DNA from 3 places in the Arthrobacter sp. NQ7 genome. Region 2 is predicted to be linked to each of the others. Evidence: predicted binding sites of a transcription regulator. Region 2 holds the regulator's gene; each other region holds the start of a gene.
What was found. Region 2 encodes LexA, which represses DNA repair genes until DNA is damaged. Its sites were predicted from a motif close to TCGAACANNTGTTCGA; they were not measured.

Region 1 (4,783 bases), on a different contig from region 2:
TCCATAGTCGATATAGCGCCGCCGGCTGGGTTGCCCACGGAGAAGGTGTTGTTCGTGGTGTCGATACGCTCGCCGCGCAGGGTCACGTAGCCGTGCAACAGCCCGGCTTCATGCAGGTCAACCTGGTTCAGACTGGTGTTCTTCAGTCCAAGAGGGTCAAAGACCTCCTCCTGCATTACCTGGACGAAGGGCTTGTGCCGCAGGGTCTGGATGAGGAGGCCCAGTGCGAGGTAGTTCGTGTTTGAGTACTTGAATGATCCGACATCGTCATGAGTCCATGGCAGGGTTCCCGCCAGTTGAAGGCCACGCTCCATGGTGAGCGTCTGGGAAAGGACGGGGCGGAAGTCAATGTCTTTCGGCAGGGCATCATTGACCTCGGGCATCCCGGAAGTGTGGCCGAGCAGTTGCCTCACAGTGATTGGGCCTGGTGGCTTGAGTGACGTGGTGAAGCCAGGGATGACGTCATTGACGGGATCGTCGAGGCCGATGAGGTGGTCGTCCACGAGCTTCAGCACGGCCACGGCGGTCATTGTCTTGGTGACGCTGGCGACCTCTGCGCGGTCCGTGGGCTGCGCAGCCGTCCTGGTTTCGAGGTCGCGGACGCCGTAGGCTCGGGACCACTCGCCATCGGGCCAGCGGATCTGTACGACGGCGGAGGGTGCTCCCTCATCCATGAACAACTGGATTTGATGCTCCAGCGACACGAAGGGACTCGGTGAGCTCGAAGATGGGGTGGGTCCATCGTTGGACTGGGTGCAGCCAGTTGGCGTGAGGACCAGGGCGCATACGAGGGCCGCGCGCCCCCACAGGTGATACTTCGTGGTCATTGGGTGCCGCCGTTCCGCCTATGAGACAAGCTTGGCCGTCTGCGGCACCACGTCCGGCCAGACTACGACGGCACCGCCGCCCCAGCACAGCAATTTTATTCTTCACCAACACAGCGGGGAAGCATTCCTCGGTAGTCCTTCGGGTCGCCGGTTGGACTATCACTTTGTCGAGGTGAGGTTTTTCCAACTCTCAAGTAATAACGTCGCGCGCAGACAGGACCCCGCCTGTTACCCCGTCGCCTTTTTCGTTGTTTCTGGGAGGACCAACATGGCAAGCATTCCAGCATTCCGCGGTGCCCTGGGCGCTAGCGGCAAAGCCCTCGTTGCCGCCACGACTGACGCGACAACCACAAAGGCACGGCCGGGGTCCAGCTTTGCCAACTGGTTCAGCATGACTGCGTCTCGCAAAATACAACTCCAAATGAGGCGTAGATTCTACGACTGTTTCGAAAGCACATGCGGCGTCTGACAAAGGGAGTTCAGCGGGCTAGCACATACGATCCGCTTTGAAAGCCCTTAAGAGCGGCCACGTCGTGAGCTAGATCACAAGCGCGTTCGGCCGCGTTGCACCATTTTGTGAGGGGCGGGTCTCGTTACGATCTTCGGATGGCTACACGCACCGTGATTGAACTGATTGACGACCTCGATGGATCCGAGGCGACTGAGACCCTCCGGTTTGGCCTGGACGGCACCGACTACGAGATTGACCTGGCAGGTCAGAACGCAGCCGCACTTCGAGGCGTGCTGACCCGCTATGCGCAGGCGGCGCGCAAGGAGAAGGTCGGGAGGGCGGCTGCCGTTCGCCAGCTCCCGCCGGCGGCCGACACTAAGGCCGTCCGAGCTTGGGCAGGCGCGAACGGCATCGAGGTGAATCCTCGCGGCCGCATCCGCGAGGACGTCGTGCAGCGGTACCTGGCTTCCTTGAGCTAGGACCTTCCTGAGGCTGAAAGGCCAGCGAGGAGCTGCGCCTTCTTCATCGCGACTGCGCGCTCGTCCTGGTCGAGCGCGCCGGCAAAGGGGCTCATCTGCCGAAGGTCGCTGCCCAGCTCATCACCTCGCAGCATCTGGCGCTCCGCAGCATCCGCCGACAGGTCCAGGATCTCCTCCCACCGGTCCACCCAGTCTTCAGCCATTGGGGCCCTGGGCGTTTCGCGCATGCGCCGGATGTTCGCTCTGGCCAGGTCGCGCAGTTCCGGGTGGTCGCGGAGCTTGGCAGCGAGCAGGACGTGCAGCTCGTACGGGAAGCGCTCCTCGCGCCGCAATCCGCGAGGGCGGCGGGCGGCGGCGGTATCCAGGGCAGCCTGGACCACCGATGTGCTGCAGCCGAGTTTTTGAGCGATGGACTCAACGGACAAGCCCACGGCCCTTAGTGACAGCGCGGCCTCCGGGCGGCCGTCGACCGCCTCTCCCTCAGCGGTTGCTTGCATCGCCTGACGCACCAGGCGAGCCGTGAGCTCATCGTTCATTCCGCGAATGCTACCCCTCGCCAGCGCAACACCTTCATTTCATTCCGACAGGCTCCTTTGTCCGGGGCCACGCGTACACTGAGTAGTCGAAGGTATGTTCGAATAAAGGTGTGTTGTGCCTGTAATTGTCGGCCCTCGTGTGGTAGATGCGGAGGTGTCCATGCTGCTGGTCCTGGCCTCCCCGGTGCCGGTCGCGGCGGGTTATCCGTCGCCGGCGCAGGACTATTTCGAGGGCCGGATCGACCTGAACGAACACCTGATCAAGGACGTCGCGAGCACCTATATCGTGCGCGTGTCCGGATCATCGATGGAGGGTGCCGGCATTAGCGACGGCGACGAGCTGGTCGTAAACCGAGCGCTCGAACCGCACGACGGATGCGTGGTCGTGGCGGTCCTGGACGGGGAGCTGACGATCAAGAGGCTGCGGATCACCACCGCCGGCGTCGTGCTGCAGGCCGAGAACCCCGCCTACCCTGACATCCCCGTGCCGTCACTTTCCGACCTGACGATCTGGGGCGTTGCCACCAGGTGTCTTCACCATGTGTAGCGCGCGTTTCCGCATCAGATGCGACCCCGGCCATGTCTAAGCCAGCGGTGATGCGGCGGATGCCACAGATTGCCCACCTGGACGTCAACTGCTTCTATGCCTCCGCGGAGCGGGCGTTCAACCCCTCCCTGGAGGGCAAGCCGGTGATCGTACTGTCCAACAATGACGGCTGCGCCGTGACCCGGTCCCCAGAGGCCAAGAAGCTTGGCATCGCGATGGGCGATCCGTGGTTCAAACTCGCCCCCCGGGCCAAAGAGTGGGGGCTCGTGGCCCTGTCCAGCAACTACGAGCTCTACGGCGACATCAGCGCCAGGGTGATGGAACTGCTGGGCCGGTACTCCGCGTGGCTCGAGGTGTACAGCATCGACGAAGCCTTCCTGGGCGTCAAGGGTGTACCCGAGCAGCTGCTCGACCTCGGCCGGACTATGAAAGCCGCGGTACGGCGGCACGTGGGCGTTCCCGTCTGCGTCGGGATCGCGCCCACGAAGACCCTGGCGAAACTGTGCAACAAGTGGGCCAAGAACAACCCGGCATTCGGGGGAGTGTGCCACTGGGAGTCCGTTCCCGCGGCGGTGCGGGAAGCGCTGCTGGAGCGGCTCTCCGTGGAGGAGGTCTGGGGCATCGCGGGCCGGCTGACAAGGCGACTTAACGGCATGGGCATCTTCACGATCCTCGATTTGGTCCGCGCCGACCCGGTCATGATCCGCGACCGGTTCTCCATCGTCATGATGCGCACCGTCCTGGAACTCCAGGGCACCCCGTGCATCCCGATGGAGGAGGAACGGATCGGGCGCGATCAGCTGATCTTCTCCCGCTCCTTCGCCAAGCCCATCACCACCGCTGCCGGCATCCGACAGGTGATGAGCGCATACGGGCAGCAGGCCTCGGCGCGGCTGGCGAAGCATAGGCTGCAGGCCAAGGTCCTTACCGCCTTCGCCGGCACCTCGCACTTCAACCCGAAAGACACGTCCTACCCCTCGGTGTGCGTCCCGCTGCCGATGCGCACTGCCGACCCTGTCCTCCTGACCAAGGCTGCCCACGCGCTGCTGCCGCGGATCGTCGAGGGCATCCGCTATGCCAAGGCCGGCATTATGGTCACCGACCTGCGCCCGACCGGCAACCAGGCGCCGCTGTCCCTCTTCGAGAACCCGCACGAGGAGCGCCACATCGGCTCGCTCCTGGAGGACGTCGCCCGCCGGTACGGCCGCGGCTCGATCGGTCTGGGCCACGGTGGCATCAGGGGAGGGCCCGACTGGACCATGAAACGCGACATGCTCTCACCCCGCTACACCACGCACTGGGACGAGCTACCTCTCGTCAAAGCCGCCTAACTCACCGAAAGAGTGACCCGAAATGACAGCCACCCCCGAAGCACCCGCCCTGAACATCCCCGTGGCGGTCCGCTTCACCAAAGCCGGCACTCCGCTGGCGGTCCGGTATGACGGGAAGCTGTGGGCCGTGGCAGCAGAGCCTGTCCACTGCTTCACGCGGGATTCCTGGTGGGAGACCAGGAGAAGCGTCCCGGTCGGCATCGGCAACGTCGTGGACATCGAGCACTGGCAAGTGCAGGTGCGCGCTGATTCTATGTCCCCGTTGACGACGTTTGAGCTGCGCCGTGAGCCCCTCTCGGAGCAGTGGCTGCTGGAGTCAATCAGCAACGACTAAATCAACGGCTCCGGACTCCTCCTTGCTTTCCCGGGTGTTGGCCAGCAACTGCCGCCGCTTGACCTCCCATAACAGGAATCGGTCTCCCGTAGGTCTTTCGCCACCGGGAACCCGGTTGAGAAGGAAGTCCGGCTGGTAATCGTTGACGATGCGCCGCTCCAGCTCCCACCGCCGCTTAGTTTTAGCCGCGAAGATGCGGCTGGTATCCAAGGCCCTGAACGAGTCGATGGACAGGACTGAGGTTTCCTTGTCTTCGAAAATCAGACGGTCGAACTGCT
Region 2 (4,783 bases):
CCAATTACGTCTGCCGGCACAAGCTCGACGGCGGGTTCCCCTCCGAGGAGCCGTCGGAGGGCCAGCTCTTCTCCCTCGGCGAGGACACCAGCGTGCCGCATTTCGCCGCTTCCGTCGGCGGCCCTTCCTCCCAGCTGGGCAAGGAAGTGGTGCGCCTGCGCGAGTGGGCGGAAAAGACGGCCACCGGCGACCGGGACGAGCTCCTCCCCGGCGTGACGGACCGTGCCTGGCGGCAGGTCTCGGTGACCGCCATGGAGTGCCTGGGTGCCCAGAAGTGCCCCATGGCCGCCGAATGTTTCAGCGAGCTGGCGCGCCAGGACGCGGCCGAGGCTGACGTCGTGGTCACCAACCACGCCATGCTGGCCGTGAGTGCGTTCGAAGGACTCGCTGTCCTGCCCGAATACGACGTCGTCGTGGTGGATGAGGCACATGAACTGCAGGACCGCGTCACCGGGGCCGTGTCGGGGCAGCTGTCTGTCGCCATGGTGCACGCTGCCGCCTCGGGCGCCCGGAAACACACCGCCATCACCGTCGATGCCCTGAACGCCGCAGCCGCCAACCTCGAGCTGGCGCTGGCCGGCGTACCCAACGGCCTGCTGCCCAACGGCCTGAACGATGAGCAGCTCGACTGCGTCGACCAGCTCCGCGAGGCCTGCCGTGCCGCGCTGTCCGACTCCAAGGGCGACAGCAACACCACGGCCGACGGCGGGCGGCAGCTTGCCCGGTCCCGGCTCATGCTCATCCTGGAACTGTGCGAGCGGTTGATCACTGCCCGGGAAAACCGGGAGGTGGTGTGGTTCTCGCGCGCCAGCACGTTCGACCCCGGCCAGGGATATTCCCAGCCTGATGAATCGGCACCGGTACTGGTCAACATTGCCCCGCTGTCAGTGGCAGGAAAATTGCGGGAAGGGCTTTTCAACGGGCACACCGTGGTCCTGACCTCCGCCACGTTGGCCATTGGTTCGGCATTTGAACCCGCGGCAGGGGGACTCGGCCTGATCGGCGACGGCGCGCCGAGCTGGACGGGCGTGGATGTTGGCTCGCCCTTCGACTATCCACGGCAAGGAATCCTTTACGTGGCCGGGCACCTGCCGAAGCCCGGCCGCGGGGTCTCGGCGGAGGCGCTCGAGGAACTGGAAGCACTCATCAAGGCATCCGGCGGGGGAGCGCTGTGCCTCTTTTCGTCCCGCCGTGCGGCGGAGGAAGCCGCCGACGCCCTGCGGCCCAAGCTCGATGTGACGGTCCTCTGCCAAGGCGAATCGACCATGACAGCCCTCGTCAAGCAGTTCGCGGACGAACCCGACACCTGCCTGTTCGGAACCATGTCGCTGTGGCAGGGCGTTGACGTCCCGGGAGGTTCCTGCCGGCTGGTGGTGATCGACCGCATCCCGTTCCCGCGGCCGGATGATCCGCTGATGACGGCGCGTTCCCGCGCTGTGGCACAAGCCGGGGGCAACGGCTTCATGTCGGTATCGGCCACGCATGCCGCCATCCGGCTCGCCCAGGGCGCCGGGCGGCTGATCCGATCCACCGGGGACAAGGGAGTGGTGGCCGTGCTTGATTCACGGCTGGCAACCGAGCGGTACGCCGGATTCCTGCGGGGTGCGCTGCCGCCGTTCTGGGCCACCACCGACCGCAGCAAGGCACTGGCCGCGCTGTCCAGGCTGGGGGCGGACGCCACCAAATAGGCGGCGCCCCCAAGCCGAAGGGCCGCGGCTTCGGATGCCCGCCTCCTCGGATGCCCGACGGGAAGGAACGCGGTCAGAGGGAGCGCAGGACCGAAACAACCTTGCCCATGATCGTGGCGTGGTCGCCCAGGATCGGTTCGTACTGCGTGTTCTGCGGGAGCAGCCACGTGTGTCCGTCCCGTTGGCGGAACGTCTTGACGGTTGCCTCGTCGTCGAGCAGGGCAGCGACAATATCGCCGTTGGCGGCGTCCGCCTGGCGCCGCACCACCACCCAGTCTCCATCGCAGATGGCGGCGTCCACCATGGAATCCCCGGCAACCCTCAGCATGAAGAGTTCGCCCTGTCCCACGAGTTGGCGGGGGAGTGGCATGACATCCTCGACAAGTTGCTCGGCAAGGATTGGGCCGCCGGCCGCGATCCGCCCCACGAGCGGCACCATTGCGGTATCCAGGGCGCTGGGCAGTTCAGCTACGCCGGCACCCGCACCGGCCGCCGTCGGGGCAGGCGCCGTACCGGCGGTTTTTCCAGCGCCGCCGTCCAGGGTGAGGGGCATCAGCACTTCCATGGCCCGGGGCCGCTTGGGGTCGCGGCGCAGGTAGCCAAGCTTTTCCAACTGGGATAGCTGGTGGGTCACGCTGGAAAGGCTGGCAAGCCCCACGGTGTCGCCGATCTCGCGCATCGAAGGCGGATAGCCGTTCTCATTGACCGAGCGCTGGATCGTTTCCAGGATCTTCTTCTGCCGCAGGGTCAGGCCCTTGGCGCTCCTCCTGGGTTGCGGGTCGGTCCTGCCCGCGGCGGCTGCTGCTGCCATATTCGCCAATGCCTTTCGCTTGCCGCCTTATCCAGCGGGCGCTGTTTCCACACCGCCGCCGGAAGGACCCCATCTGTCATTGTCAGACCCTGCTGATCAACTACGGGAGTGGTTGTTCTGTGGTTCAAAACTAGGCCAGTCACAGTGCTTTTTCAAACATTTGTTCTAGCGAGTCTCGACATTGTTCGTTGATAAGTGCTAAAAATAAACAAGCAAAGTTCGAACATGTGTTCTAACCAGCGAATGCCTCCCTCGAAGACGGCCGAACGAAGTTTCGGGCCCGGATGCGAGTGGCGGGGGCAGCGGCGGGCGGACACCGGGCAGCACGGCAGGTCCAGGAGGGCTTAGTTCATGTCAGCTTTATCTCTTCACCAGGTTTCCCACAGCAGTTTCGCCCGCAAGGCACCATCCGCGCCGGGGCCTCTGCGGCTAACCCGCCGCGGGCGCATTGTGCTGATCGGAGCCCCGCTCGTACTCCTCGCCGTGGTCCTGCTGTCGCTGAGCGGGTTCTTCAATTCGCCCGCCAAGGCCTCGGACTCCGCCGCCGGCCTGGCGGTGACGCCAACAGTCACCGTGACCGTGCAGCCGGGCCAGTCCCTGTGGGCCATCGCGGGAACTGTCGCCCCGGACCGTGACGCCCGGGACGTGGTGGCGGATATCGTCCAGCTCAACAACCTTGGAGCCGGCAGCGTCATTCCGGGCCAGCAACTCTTCGTACCCACACGCTGACCAGCTGCATGCGGGACGATCCGGCCTTATCAGGCCACCCAGTGGTCCTGGGAACGCCTGCCGACGGCGAACAGCACCCGTCACATTTTCCGGCCGTTGCCGCGGCAACTAAACTGTTCAGGTGAACGACCAGCTAGAACGCCTGAACCGGCTTCCCCTCCGCAGCAATCTCCGCGGGCTGACTCCTTACGGGGCGCCCCAACTGGACGTCCCCATCCTGCTGAACGTCAATGAAAACACCCATGGTGTACCCGCTGATGTGCGTGCCGCCATCGCAGCGGCTGTCACGGAAGCCGCTGCCGGACTCAACCGTTACCCGGACCGGGAGTTCACGGAGCTCCGCAAGGCCCTGGCTGAGTACCTTGGCCATGGCCTGGACGAAACCAATCTATGGGCAGCCAACGGCTCCAATGAAGTTCTGCAGCAGATCCTCCAGGCCTTCGGCGGCCCCGGCAGGACTGCCCTGGGTTTCCCGCCCACGTACTCCATGTACCCGCTCCTGGCCAGCGGAACGGACACCCAGTACATCACCGGTGAGCGCGCCGAAGGGTACGGCCTGAGCGCAGAGTCCGCGGCCCGGCAGGTCAAGGAACTGCAGCCGAACATCGTGTTCCTCTGCTCGCCCAACAACCCCACCGGCACTGGCCTCGGCCTGGACGTGGTGGAGGCGGTCTACGAGGCAGGCGAAGACAGCCAAGCCATCGTCATCGTTGACGAGGCGTACCACGAGTTCGCACATGACGGCACGCCCAGCGCCCTGACCCTGCTGCCCGGCAGGGAACGGCTGATCGTCTCCCGCACCATGAGCAAGGCCTTCGCCCTGGCCGGCGCCCGCCTTGGCTACATGGCAGCAGCTCCCGAGGTCACCGATGCCCTGCGCCTGGTGCGCCTGCCCTACCACCTTTCCGCCATCACCCAGGCGACCGCGCTTGCGGCCCTGGAGCACCGGGAGGCCCTGATGGCCGACGTCGAGGACATCAAGAAGCAACGGGACCGCATCGTGTCGGAACTGGCAAGGATGGGTCTCGAGCCCGCCGCGTCCGACTCCAACTACGTGTTCTTCGGAGGGCTGGAAAACCCCCACCAGGTGTGGCAGGAACTGCTGGAGGCCGGTGTGCTGATCCGCGACGTCGGCATCCCGGGCCACCTGCGGGTGACTGCGGGAACTGAGGCGGAAACCACAGCCTTCCTTGAGTCCCTGGAACGCATCCTTGCGGGCCACGCCGCCCTTCCCGCCTAGACTTGATACTGCGGCGCTGGGCGCCTTGAACCACTTCTTCTCCCACAAAGGATCCTTCACCATGAGTTCAACCGGATCGAATGCTGCTGCGGCCCGGACCGCCCGCATGGAGCGAGCCACCAGCGAGTCCTCCGTGCTCGTGGAGATCAACCTCGACGGAACCGGGACCTCGGACATCGACACCTCGGTGCCGTTCTACGACCACATGCTTACGGCCCTCTGCAAGCACTCCCTGATCGACATGACGGTCAAGGCCACGGGCGACACCCACATCGACGTGCACCACACGGTGGAGGACGTCGCCATCACGTTCGG
Region 3 (4,783 bases), on a different contig from region 2:
CTTGTCCTGCTGGTTTGCCATGGGGAAATCCTTTGCTGGGGCGGATGCTGAGACGAGATTACGGAGCGCCCGCCACCCCCACAATCAATCCCGTAGCGGGCGTTCACGCGGCGACGCGAACGCTCAACGCGGCGTAGCGCGGCGTCAAAAATCGTCGCGCGGCGTCTCCAACCGGTGGCTGGGGCCCACGGCAGCGGCCAAGCCTGTGGCCAGCAGGTGTGGGCCCTGATTCGCCCCCTTGCCCGGTGGGTACCTACACCGCATGGGGATCTCGTAAAACTAGGAAAGGACACACTCATGTTGCTTTGGATTGCCATCATCATCGCCGTTCTGTGGCTTCTTGGACTGCTCGCGAACATTGGCGGCGGCCTGATCCACATTCTCCTGGTCGTCGCAGTCGTGGTCCTGATCATCCACTTCGTCCGCGGCAGGTCCCGCGTCTAGCAAGCTGCCGCTCCCCCCGCCGGCCGGCAGCCCGGCGGCGGGGCCCGGTGGTTCACGCAGCCTTTACCAAAGGCAGTTCGTCCCAATGCGTGGTGTAGCGGGGCGAGCGCATGTCGCGTTTCATGGTCCAGTCCAGTCCCGACCTGATGCCGGCGTGCCCCAACCCAATGGAGCTCCGGCCAAACTTCTTGCCCACGTCCTCAAGAAGGGGCCCGATTCCGCGGTCCTCGTGGGGGTTCACGAACGGCTCCAGCGGCGGCTGGTTCCCTGTGGGACGGAGGTCTGTGAGCATGAGGCCGGCCTTGGCGTATTTGAGTCCGTCCCGGATGTGGGGCAGGAGCGCGTGGGCGGCCCTGGTGAGCAGGACCGGATCCGCCGTGGGCATCGGAAGCGCGACGCACACGGATGGATACGCCTGTTCGTGGTTCCTGAAGGGGGACGTGGCAGCGAACGCCGTCAGGACCTTCGCCTGCAACCCGTGCTTGGATAGCCGGGCGCTCGCCTGCTGTCCATAGATGCTGAGCACCTCGCGCAGGCATGCCGCTGTTGTGACGGGGGTAGCGAAGGAGCGGGAAAAGATCAGCTGGTCGCGGCCGATGCGCTCCTCCTCCATGGGGATGCAGGGGGTTCCCCGCAACTCCAGGACCGTCCGCATCACCACCACCGAGAACCTGTCCCTGATCATGACGGGGTCCGCGCGGACCAGGTCCAGGACGTTGAAGATTCCCAGGATGTTGAGCCGCCGGGTGAGCCGCCCGGCGATGCCCCAGATCTCGTCCACGGGCAAGCGGGCCAGCAATGCCTCCCGCACCTCCTGCGGGACGGCGTCCCACAGGCAGACTCCGCCGAAAGCTGCATTGTTCTTGGCCCACTTGTTGCAGAGCTTGGCCAGGGTTTTAGTGGGGGCAATGCCAACGCACACCGGCACCCCCACATGCCGCCGCACGGCGTCCTTCATCCGGCGGCCCAAAGCCAGCAGCTCTTCCGGCCCGCCCTTCACGCCCAGGAACGCCTCGTCGATGCTGTAGACCTCAAGCCATGCAGAGTACCTGCCCAGCAGTTCCATCACCCGGGCGCTGATGTCCCCGTAGAGCTCATAGTTGCTGGACTTCGCCACCAGGCCCCATTCCTTGGCCCGCGGCGCAAGCTTGAACCAGGGCTCGCCGGTGGAGATGCCCAGGGTCTTCGCCTCAGGGGAGCGGGTCACCGCGCAGCCGTCATTGTTGGACAGCACCACCAGCGGCCGTCCCTCCAATGAGGGATCGAAAGCCCGCTCGGCCGAGGCGTAGAAGCAGTTGACGTCCACGTGGGCAATCTGCGGCATCCGCCGCATCAGGGCCGGCTTAGCCATGCTGCTCCTTACACATGGTGGAGGCACCTGGTGGCTACGCCCCAGATGGTCAACTCGGACAGGGCAGGAACGTGGATGTCCGGATACTTCGGGTTCTCTGCCTGCAGTACCACCCCTGTGCGGGTGATGCGGAGCCGCTTCACGGTCAGTTCTCCATCCAGCACAGCGATCACCACGGATCCGTCGCGGGGCTCCAGCGCCCGGTTCACGATCAGTTCATCGCCGTCGCTGATGCCGGCGCCCTCCATGGAATCACCGGTTACCCGGACCACAAAGGTGCTGGTGATGTCCTTGATCAGGTGTGCATTGAGGTCAATGCGGCCATCGAAGTAGTCCTGTGCCGGCGACGGGAAGCCCGCTGCCACCGCCACGGGGGAGATCAGCACCGAGAACAGGGAGGCGCCCGCATCTATCACGCGGGGACCGACAATAACGCCCACAACACACCTTTATTCGAAAATACGTTCGATAGTTTCAGTGTAGCGCCGGTGGCTGACAACGGGCACTCCCCCTGCCAGGCGGCGGAGAGTCCGCGGCTAACGAAGGGCTGCAGCCGTCGTCCACTGTTCTTGAGCCATTCTTTACCGGATCAGGCCGCGTCCTTGTGCTTCATCCCCCATCCTGAGCCTGGGTGGTTGCCGCCCTGCCAGCAGGTGGGCGGCCAGCTGCCCGGCCGGATCGAGGAAAGGACCTGTCGTGAAATTTGAAGTCGCGGACCGGGGTCAAGGGCCGTCCTGGTGGCGCTCTGAAAACGGTGAACTGCTGGCGTGGCCGGGCCGCTATTTCGCGTCCATGGCCTTCGCCGAACGTGAGGCAGCCGCCTTCAAGGCAGCTGCCGCCAATGCCACCTTCGAAATCTTCCGGAGTTCGGAGGGGTGGCGGTGGAGGGCTGTGCAGCCGGTGGACTACTGCATGGCCTATTCGCCGGGCGCCTTCACCAGGCCGGCCCAGGCCCGCAAGGCCGGAAGGGAGATCAGGCACAAGGTCCAGCACGCCGTCGGCCCCTGACTGCAAGATGGGACGCGCCCGGTCCCAGAGCCACTCCCGGGCCATGCTCCACCCTGCGCACCCCGGCGGCCGGACGCCCACGTAGACTGGCAGGATGCGGCTGGTTGCAAGCGATATCGACGGAACAATCCTTGGGCACGATGGAAAAATCAGCCCCCGCACCATCCGCGCCTTCCACGCCTGCCGGGAAGCCGGCGTCGAACTTGTCTTCGTCACCGGCCGGCCGCCGCGGTGGCTGCACCCGCTCGAGGAGCAGCTCGGCCACACCGGGCGGGTGATCTGCTCCAATGGTGCCGTCGTCTGGGACCTTGAGGCGGACCGCCTGGTCTCCGCCCGCGCCCTCGCCATCGGGACAGTCCTGGAACTCCGCCGCATCATCAAGGAACTCCGGCCCGCCGCGCTGTTCGCCGCCGAAACGCTCAGCGGATTCCACCTCGAGCCCGGCTTCATCGAAAACGGGTCCAGTGAACTGCTTGCCGAGTTCACTCCCGCGCCGCTGAAGGACACGCTTACCGATGACGACGCGGTGGTCAAGTTTCTCGCCATCGTCCGCGAAGGCACGCCCGATGACTTCCTGGCTGAGGTGGCGCCCGTCGTCGCACACCTGGCCGCCGCCACGCACTCCTCGCCGGGCGTCGCCATGCTCGAACTGTCCCTGCCCGGCGTCAACAAGGCAGTCACCCTGGCGGAATATGCCGCGGCCCTGGGAATCGACGCCGCCGACGTCGTCGCCTTTGGCGACATGCCCAATGACATTGAGATGCTCCGCTGGGCCGGCCACGGTTATGCCATGGCCAGCGGCCATCCGGAAGCCATCCGGGCAGCAGGGCAGCAGGCGCCGCATTTTGACGACGACGGCGTAGCCCAGGTTTTGGAGGCCAGGCTGGCTTCCCTGGGCGTCCAGTTTTCCTGATCCCCAAACTCCCAGCTGCCGCTCACCTGGCGTTTACCTTTCCGCCGTAGCCTCAAACGTGGAAAGCAGGCACCTCGTACGCCGGCTCTTAGGGGGCAACCATGGCAAAGAACGTCAAGCAGCACCTTGCCGATGCACCGCTGCGCACAGCGATGCCCGCTCCGCACTGGAAGCAGCTGCGGCAGGGTGACCGCGTCCGGGTCCTGTTCTCGCCGGGCTTCGAGGCAGGCGGCGTGGTGGACACGATCACCCCTGACCATACGGCGGTGTGGGTCCACCTCGACGGTGGCCGTGGCCGGACCCTGCTGCACTGCGGCGACGGCGTGGACATCGTTGCGTGCGGGGAGACCGACTGCCGGGAATGACCGCACCGGCCTGATCCAGGTGCTGCTGGCGGTACGCTCGCAGTGTGACCCTGCCCTTTTTTGACCATCAAGACCCGTCCGGGCGGCAGCTTCCCATCGCCATGGCGCACCGTGGGTTCTCGACGGAGGGGCTGGAGAACTCCATGGCCGCGTTCCGTTCCGGCGTCAGCCTGGGATTCCGGTATCTCGAAACCGATGTGCACACTACTGCGGACGGCGTTCTGCTGCTCTTTCACGACGAAACCCTTGACCGCGTGACCGACGGCAAGGGGCGGGTAGCGGACCTGCCGGCCGCGGACGTGGCCAAAGCGCGGATCAGCGGCCGCGAGCCCATCCCCACCTTCGACGAACTGGTCACCACACTTCCCGACGCCCGGCTGAACCTCGACGTCAAGGACTGGGGCTCAGTCCGCAGCACTGCCGCCGCCATCGAGCGGCACCAAGTGCACCACCGGGTACTGGTCACCAGTTTTTCCGACCGGCGGCGGCGGGCGGTGCTGAAGCTGCTCAGCCGGCCGGTGGCCTCCTCGGCGGGAGTGGGCTCAACGGCGCTTTTCACCCTGCTGGGCCCTGTGCTCCCGCGTCCGGTGTTCCGGTTTTTGATGCGTCCGGTCCTTCGCGACATCCACGCCCTGCAGGTTCCCGTGCGTTACGGGCGGCTCCGTGTTGTCACGTCCGGCTTCCTCCGGCGCGCCCATGCCC

Region 1: a site for LexA is predicted at 2,380-2,395, ahead of PUN71_RS19100 (LexA family protein). Genes of this name have one in related genera too.
Region 3: a site for LexA is predicted at 2,249-2,264, ahead of PUN71_RS19600 (LexA family protein). Genes of this name have one in related genera too.

What each region holds. Positions count from the first base shown of each region.
Region 1 covers NZ_JARFXU020000023.1:55,175-59,957, reverse strand. The annotation lists gene PUN71_RS19115 (serine hydrolase domain-containing protein) at 1-674, opposite strand, end outside; gene PUN71_RS19110 (histone-like nucleoid-structuring protein Lsr2) at 1,434-1,757, shown strand; gene PUN71_RS19105 (hypothetical protein) at 1,754-2,293, opposite strand; gene PUN71_RS19100 (LexA family protein) at 2,409-2,840, shown strand; gene PUN71_RS19095 (Y-family DNA polymerase) at 2,873-4,171, shown strand; gene PUN71_RS19090 (hypothetical protein) at 4,194-4,505, shown strand; gene PUN71_RS19085 (GIY-YIG nuclease family protein) at 4,488-4,783, opposite strand, start outside.
Region 2 covers NZ_JARFXU020000024.1:27,500-32,282, forward strand. The annotation lists gene PUN71_RS19305 (ATP-dependent DNA helicase) at 1-1,688, shown strand, start outside; gene lexA (transcriptional repressor LexA) at 1,762-2,499, opposite strand; gene PUN71_RS19315 (LysM peptidoglycan-binding domain-containing protein) at 2,851-3,228, shown strand; gene PUN71_RS19320 (histidinol-phosphate transaminase) at 3,350-4,468, shown strand; gene hisB (imidazoleglycerol-phosphate dehydratase HisB) at 4,530-4,783, shown strand, end outside.
Region 3 covers NZ_JARFXU020000025.1:13,041-17,823, reverse strand. The annotation lists partial or broken gene PUN71_RS19615 (sulfonate ABC transporter substrate-binding protein) at 1-21, opposite strand, end outside; gene PUN71_RS19610 (lmo0937 family membrane protein) at 298-444, shown strand; gene PUN71_RS19605 (Y-family DNA polymerase) at 497-1,795, opposite strand; gene PUN71_RS19600 (LexA family protein) at 1,804-2,235, opposite strand; gene PUN71_RS19595 (hypothetical protein) at 2,492-2,803, shown strand; gene PUN71_RS19590 (HAD family hydrolase) at 2,898-3,716, shown strand; gene PUN71_RS19585 (hypothetical protein) at 3,818-4,081, shown strand; gene PUN71_RS19580 (glycerophosphodiester phosphodiesterase family protein) at 4,126-4,783, shown strand, end outside.